Regions from separate parts of the Devosia salina genome, predicted to be linked through region 1. Evidence: predicted binding sites of a transcription regulator. Region 1 holds the regulator's gene; the other holds the start of a gene.
The links. Region 1 encodes LexA, which represses DNA repair genes until DNA is damaged. Its sites were predicted from a motif close to TGTTCNNNNTGTGTTCNG; they were not measured.

Region 1 (3,459 bases):
TCACCCATCTCAACGAAAAGGGCGAAGCCCATATCGTTGATATCGGTGACAAGGCCGTTACGCGTCGCCGGGCCGTGGCGCAGGCGCGCCTGAGCGGCGAGGCCGGAACCATCGCCACCATTCTGGGCGGCGGTCTCAAGAAGGGCGATGCCCTGGCCGTGGCGCGCATCGCCGGCATAATGGCCGCCAAGAAGACTTCGGAACTCATCCCGCTCTGCCACCCGATCCCGCTGACCAAGGTCGGCGTCCAGATCGAAGGCGACAGCGCGACGTCCATTCTCATCCTCGCCACCGCCGAGACAACGGGCCAGACTGGCGTCGAGATGGAGGCCCTGACCGCCGCGTCCACGGCGGCACTGACCCTCTACGACATGGCCAAGGCCATCGACCGCGCCATGGTGATTTCCGACCTCTGTCTCGTCGAAAAGTCAGGCGGCAAGTCGGGCGACTTCCGGCGCGAAGCATGAGCCTCTTGCCGGTCGATGAGGCGCTGAAGGCCATTCTGGCGCATATCCCGCCCGTCACGGTCGAAACGGTCACTCTGGCCGAAGCCGCTGGACGGGTTCTCGCCGAACCCCTTATTGCCCACCACGACCAGCCTCCGTTCAATGCCAGCGCCATGGATGGCTACGCCATGCGCGCCGTCGATGTCAGTGATGGCGCTTGGCTCGACGTCATCGGGACGTCCCAGGCCGGTGCCGCTTACCCCGGCGCGCTCGGGCCGGGCCAGGCCGTGCGCATCTTCACCGGTGCGCCAGTGCCGGAGGGCGCCGACACCGTCATCATGCAGGAAGAGGCGGTGCGCGAAGGGCAGAGGGTCCGCTTCACCGCCGCTGCCCGGCCCGGCCACAGCATCCGGCCCAAGGGTAACGACTTTGCAACGGGACAGGTCCTCGTCGCGGCCGGCACTCGACTGACGCCCATGCAGATCGCCGTAGCCGCGGCCGCCAATGCCGGAACGCTGGCCGTTGCGAAACGCCCACGCATCGGCCTTGTCGCCACGGGCGATGAACTGGTCCTGCCAGGCAATCCGCTCGGTCCTGACCAGATCGTGGCGTCCAACAGCTACGGCCTTGCGGCCATGCTGGCGCCCTATGCCGACACCGTCACCGACCATGGCATCGTCCCGGACGATGTCGCCCAGCTCAGGGCACAGCTATCGACCGCCTTTGCGGCGGAACCCGATATTCTCATCACGACCGGCGGTGCCTCTGTCGGTGAGCATGACCTCGTTCAGGATGTCCTCAAGGACCTTGGTGTCACGCTCGCGTTCTGGCGCATCAACATGCGGCCGGGAAAACCACTGATGTTCGGGACGCGCGGACGGACCCTCGTCTTCGGCCTGCCCGGCAATCCGGTTTCGGCCATGCTCACGGCCCTTGTCTTCATCAAGCCGGCCCTGAGGGCCTGGCTGGGCCATGCCGAACCACAGCCCTGGCGCCTGAAGCTGGCCGCGCCCACCCCGGCCAATACCGCCCGACGCCATTTCATGCGCGCGCGGCTGGTTCATGGCGCCGATGGCATGCTGGCCGATCCCATCAGCCAGACCGATAGCGGCCACACCTCGTCCCTCGCCGAAGCCGGCCTCCTGATCGTTCAGCCCGAGCATGATCCGGGCCAGCCGGCCGGCGCCATGGTCGATGCCATGCCCATCAACGCCTTCTGATTCTGACATTTTGTTCAGCACCCGTTCATTAACGGACTCCTGGACCCAAGGCATTGCAGAACATAAATGGAACATGTATGGTCGTTCCGTCTATGTTCCGATTCTGGGGTTGTGGGGCCAATGCTGACACGCAAACAACACGAGCTGCTGATGTTCATCCACGAAAGGATGAAGGAGAGCGGCATTCCCCCAAGCTTCGACGAAATGAAGGATGCCCTTGATCTGGCATCGAAATCCGGCATTCACCGGCTGATCACGGCGCTGGAGGAGCGCGGCTTCATCCGCCGCCTGCCCAACCGGGCCCGGGCGCTCGAAGTGGTCAAGCTCCCCGATTCGATGAACCCCTCGCTGGGTGGCCGCAAGGCGCGCTTCGAGCCGGCGGTCATCGAAGGCAATCTGGGCAAGGTCGCCTCCCCCCCGTCACGAAATAGTGGTGGCGGATCAGATGATTACGCCCGACCGGTCTCCATCCCCGTCATGGGCCGCATCGCCGCCGGCACGCCCATCGAAGCCATCCAGACCCATTCGCACACCATTGCCGTGCCGCCCGAAATGTTGGGCGCAGGCGAGCACTATGCCCTTGAAGTACGTGGTGATTCCATGATCGAGGCCGGCATCTTCGATGGTGACACCGTGCTCATCAAGAAGCAGGAACACGCTTCAACCGGCGAAATCATCGTGGCCCTGGTCGACGACGAGGAAGCCACCCTCAAGCGCCTGCGCCGCAAGGGTGATACGGTCGCGCTCGAAGCGGCCAACCCCGCTTACGAAACCCGCATCTTCCCGCCCGACCGGGTCAAGGTGCAGGGGCGTCTGGTGGGGCTGCTGCGGAAGTATTGAGAGTTCTTTCGCCCAAATGATAAGGCCCGCCAGATTGGCGGGCCTTCGTTTTATTCTTGTCCAGCAATGCCTTAGTGGTTGTCGCGCGGTACGCCTTCGGTCTGGGCGATGCGCTGGTACTTTTCCGCAGGTTTGAGGATGGCGCCGTCGCCAAGCTGCCCGACAATGCCGCGCTGGATTTCCTGCCAGGGCGTCTGGTGCTTGGGGAACTTGTAGCCGCCCTCGGCTTCCAGCGCGGCCCGACGGGTGGCGATCTCCTCGTCAGAGATGAGGATATTGGCCTCGCCCTTGTTGAGGTCGATACGCACGCGGTCGCCGGTCTTGAGGATGGCGAGATTGCCCCCTGCGGCCGCTTCCGGTGAGGCGTTGAGGATCGAGGGCGAACCCGAGGTACCGGACTGGCGGCCGTCGCCGATGCAGGCCAGTGACGATATACCCTTCTTGATCAGATAGGCCGGCGGCCGCATGTTCACGACCTCGGCCGCGCCCGGATAGCCGATGGGGCCTGCGCCACGCATGAACAGAAGCGTGTGCTCGTCGATTTCGAGAGAGGGGTCGTCGATGCGGTGGTGATAGTCCTCGGGACCATCGAACACCACTGCCTTGCCCTCGAACATGCCCGGATGGGCCGGGTCGGACAGATAGCGCTCGCGGAACTCGGGCGAAATCACGCTGGTCTTCATGATGGCGTTGTCGAAGAGATTGCCGCGCAGCACCAGGAAACCGGCCTCGGCCTTGAGCGGGTTGTCGAAGTGGCGGATGACCTTGTCGTCCTCGATGGGCGTCTTGGCGCAGTTCTCGCCAATGGTCTTACCGTTGACGGTCGGGGCGCCCTCATGAATGAGGCCCTTCTTCATCAGTTCGTTGACCACGGCCGGCACGCCGCCAGCATGATAGTAATCCTCGCCCAGATACTCGCCGGCGGGCTGCAAATTGACCAGCAGCGGCACCTT
Region 2 (3,459 bases), 2.0 Mb from region 1:
TCGCTCCCCAGCCGGCTTCCCAGCCGGTCGAGCAGGCGATCGAGTTCATTGAGCCCGGTTTGGGTGGCAAAGGCGCCGGTCTGCAGTGCATCGAGCCGGTCAAGGGAACTGACTGCCAGGCGCACCATGTCGATGCCGAAACCGGCGTCATATTCCCCCTCCAGCCGCTGCGCCCGATGCCGGAACAGATCGGTGATGTGGCTGGGATCGCGCGTGACCCGCGCCGAATTGAGCGAAAGCGTCATCACCTTGTGGTCGACGCGATAGAGAAACAGGTGAAAACTCTGCCCGCCCAGCCCCGCCTTTTCCAGCTGGCAGGACAGTTGCACCGCCAGGTCCTGGGTCACCGCCAGCACGTCGTCCATCAGCGCGATGGGATCGGCAAAGCGATGTTCGACCGCGTGATCGACCTGCGGCAGGCGCGGCGCCATGCGCTCCTCGATCTCGCCGAAGGCCTGATCGATCCGGACCAGCAGCGACTGCCCGAACCGCGCCTGCAGCGGTTTGCGCGGCCGGGCACGCAACTGCCCGATACGCAACAGCCCCATCTGCGACAGGGTGGCAATTTGCTGCGGATCGAGCCGCAGGGCCGCCACCGGCAGGGCATCGAGCACACCTTCCAGCGCTTCGGGCCCGACCACCTGGCTGCGTGCAAAATGACTGACCGCCCAGGCCGCCCCGATGGTGGGGGCAATGGCCCCGGCCACCGTATAGCCCAGCACCCGGAGGCGGCCGAGCAGCAGGCGCAGCATTGCCGCCTCGCCGCCAAAGAGATGGCTGACCCCGGTAATGTCGAGCACCAGATCGCCATAGGGCGCAAGATCGGTGAGCACCGAGACCAGGGGACTGGCATTGGAATGCCAGTCGGCAAGATCGGCAAAGCCGGCTTCGAGCGCCGCCGGATCGTGTTCGCGCACGATCAGCCGGGGCACCATGGCCCGGGCATCTGCCAGGTTCTGGCCATGCCGCAGCCCCAGGGCCATGGCTTCGGCATCGAGAGCCGCGAGGCGCAGTCCCCCCTTGATCCGCTCATAGAGCACCAGGGGCGCTTCGAGCGCCGGATCACGCCGTTTGAGATAGTCGGTCGCCCAATGCGGCAGGTAGAGCACCAGAAAGCGTCGCTCCGGTGCCAGACCGGTTCGCCCCATGGATATGGGTAGGGAGTGTTGCAAAGCCATTTTCAGTCCATTCCAGGTGCCATGCGCCCTGACGTTTGATGGTAATTCCCCGCTCGAGCGTGAGGCGCCAGCGCGCCGGGCCCGGTGCCCCCGGATCATGACGCTGGCGGCCGGAACGGACCGGTTCCAGATGCCAGCGCAGATGCGCGGCACTGGCCTCCCGACCCCGGCCATAGCGCAACAGGAACAAGGAGGTGCCCGCTTCGGCGGCCCGGAGACTCAATCGCCGGCTGGCCGTGAAATCGAGCGGCTGGGGCATCGCGCCGATATCGGCCAGGATGCCCGCGACCGCGCCGCAGCACAGCGCCTCCTCGGCTGTCCAGAGCAGTTCGGTCATATTGGCCGCCCGCACGATCACCAGCCGGGCCGGGTCGAGGCCGAAGCTGATCAGGCCCGGCCCATAGGGCACCCCGAAGAACTGCCCGTCCTGGGCCAGATGCAGATAGAGCAGTGCCGGCCGCCGGGGATTGAGCAATCCCCTCCCCTGCCCCAGTGCGAAAGCCAGGCTCGCCCCGCCATTGCGCGCGCTGTCGGTGAAGACCTCCTGCACCAGCCCGCCCGGGAACGCCGGAAAGCCCTCACTCAAGCCTGCATCAGCCGGTCCATGCGCGTCCAGCAGCGCCGGCTTGCGTTCGATATCGGCAATGACATCCCGCAGCGCGGCAAGGCGCTGTTGCTGGTTCGGGGTCTGCATGGGGCGACCATATGCGTGAACAAAGAGAGAACATTTAGACTCCGAATCCGCGCAGAGTCGAGTCCCTTTTCCGCCCCGCCGGTGTGGCCTGGCTGCATCAACCGCGCTCAAGACCGCGTGAGGCAGCCACCAAGCCCATTGAGCCGCGCCCGCTTATGGCTAAGTCTCGTCAGGCCTGCCTCCCGGCGCGCATCGCCATATTTCCCATCGACCCCGACGGAGGCAGACAGCCATGTTCGAGGCCCTGACCCGCTTGTTCGCAAAATCCGAAGCACCGTCGGACCTGCACGATCCCAAACTGGCCGTGGCCGCCCTGCTGGTGCACCTGGCCGCCGTCGACGGCTCCATGCAGGAGGCCGAACGCAAGGCCATTCGCGGCGCCCTGATGGACCACTACGATATCGACGAGGCCAGCGTCGACCGGCTGATCCGGGAAGCCGCGCGGCGCGACGCCGAGGCAGTCGATTTCTACAAGTTCACCAGCGGGCTGACCCAGCTCGACATGGAAGACCGCGTGGAGATCATCCGCATGATGTGGACCGTCGTCTTTGCCGACCGGCAGAACCACGAGCTGGAAGACAATATGGTCTGGCGCATCGCCGAACTGATCGGCGTCTCCAGCCGCGACCGCACGATCCTGCGCAATCAGATCCGCGGCCGGACCGCATCCGAGCCCGAAGAGGGCTAAACCCTGGCGCCAGCCTAATAGGCCTCGAACCTGCCGATGATCTCGACCTCATCACTCATGCAGTCGAAATCGCCGGCCTTGTCGGCCGCTTCCCGCGCCAGCTCATTGGCATTGGCATTGGCGCGCGCATCCACATAGGCGATGTGGCAGCTATTGCCCTCGGCAATTTGAGTCACCACCAGGACTTGGCCGCTGTCCTCGCCCGTCTCTGGATCGGCGGTGTAGTAGCGCACGATTGTGGCGATGGGGAACCAGCGTCCCAGCGCATTGCTGAGCCGCCACTCGAGCTTGCTGCCCAGCGTGTTGAACGGCGGCAGGGTCTGGAAGCCGACGCTGCTTTCATCGGCATCGAAGCCATAGCTGAGCGAGAACCGCAGATCGCCCTCCTGCACCAGCAGCGGAAAACCCTTGTAGCCCGGGCAGGACCAGGAGGCGCCGAAATCATCGGCGTCCAGCACCAGGCACTGGTCGAGATCGAGATCGGTATAGGCGCTGGTAAAGCCCGACTGGGCCATCGCTGCCGGCGTCGAAACGGCCAGCAGCAGGGTCGAAAAAGCCAATAGAGTGTTCAGTTTGGCCATGGCTCTCCTCATGTCGGGACTGGCGTCATCCCGATGATCCAGATCAATATGCTCACCAGATGACCATGCCAGATTGCTGCGCACAAGGAGACGGCACCATGTTCAAGTCCATTCTCGTCGCCACCGACGGATCCGACCTCGCCAACAAGGCGCTCGATGTGGCGCTCGAGCTGGCGCGGACCAACGGCGCCGCGCTGACCATCCTGACGGCCACCGACCCGGTCAGCACCGGCATCGGCTCGGGCGGCTTCGGCACCATCGATGCCGGCCCCATCGTGGCGCGGCTTGAAGAAGCCTATGCAGCCGAAGCCGCAGACC

Region 2: K1X15_RS19730 (ImuA family protein) is a predicted target of LexA. The motif match lies at 1,888-1,905, and genes of this name have one in related genera.

What each region holds. Positions count from the first base shown of each region.
Region 1 is NZ_CP080590.1:1,705,940-1,709,398, reverse strand. It holds gene moaC (cyclic pyranopterin monophosphate synthase MoaC) at 1-467, shown strand, start outside; gene K1X15_RS08155 (molybdopterin molybdotransferase MoeA) at 464-1,666, shown strand; gene lexA (transcriptional repressor LexA) at 1,787-2,506, shown strand; gene K1X15_RS08145 (IlvD/Edd family dehydratase) at 2,578-3,459, opposite strand, start outside.
Region 2 is NZ_CP080590.1:4,025,139-4,028,597, forward strand. It holds gene K1X15_RS19725 (Y-family DNA polymerase) at 1-1,178, opposite strand, end outside; gene K1X15_RS19730 (ImuA family protein) at 1,063-1,872, opposite strand; gene K1X15_RS19735 (tellurite resistance TerB family protein) at 2,105-2,560, shown strand; gene K1X15_RS19740 (hypothetical protein) at 2,575-3,141, opposite strand; gene K1X15_RS19745 (universal stress protein) at 3,240-3,459, shown strand, end outside.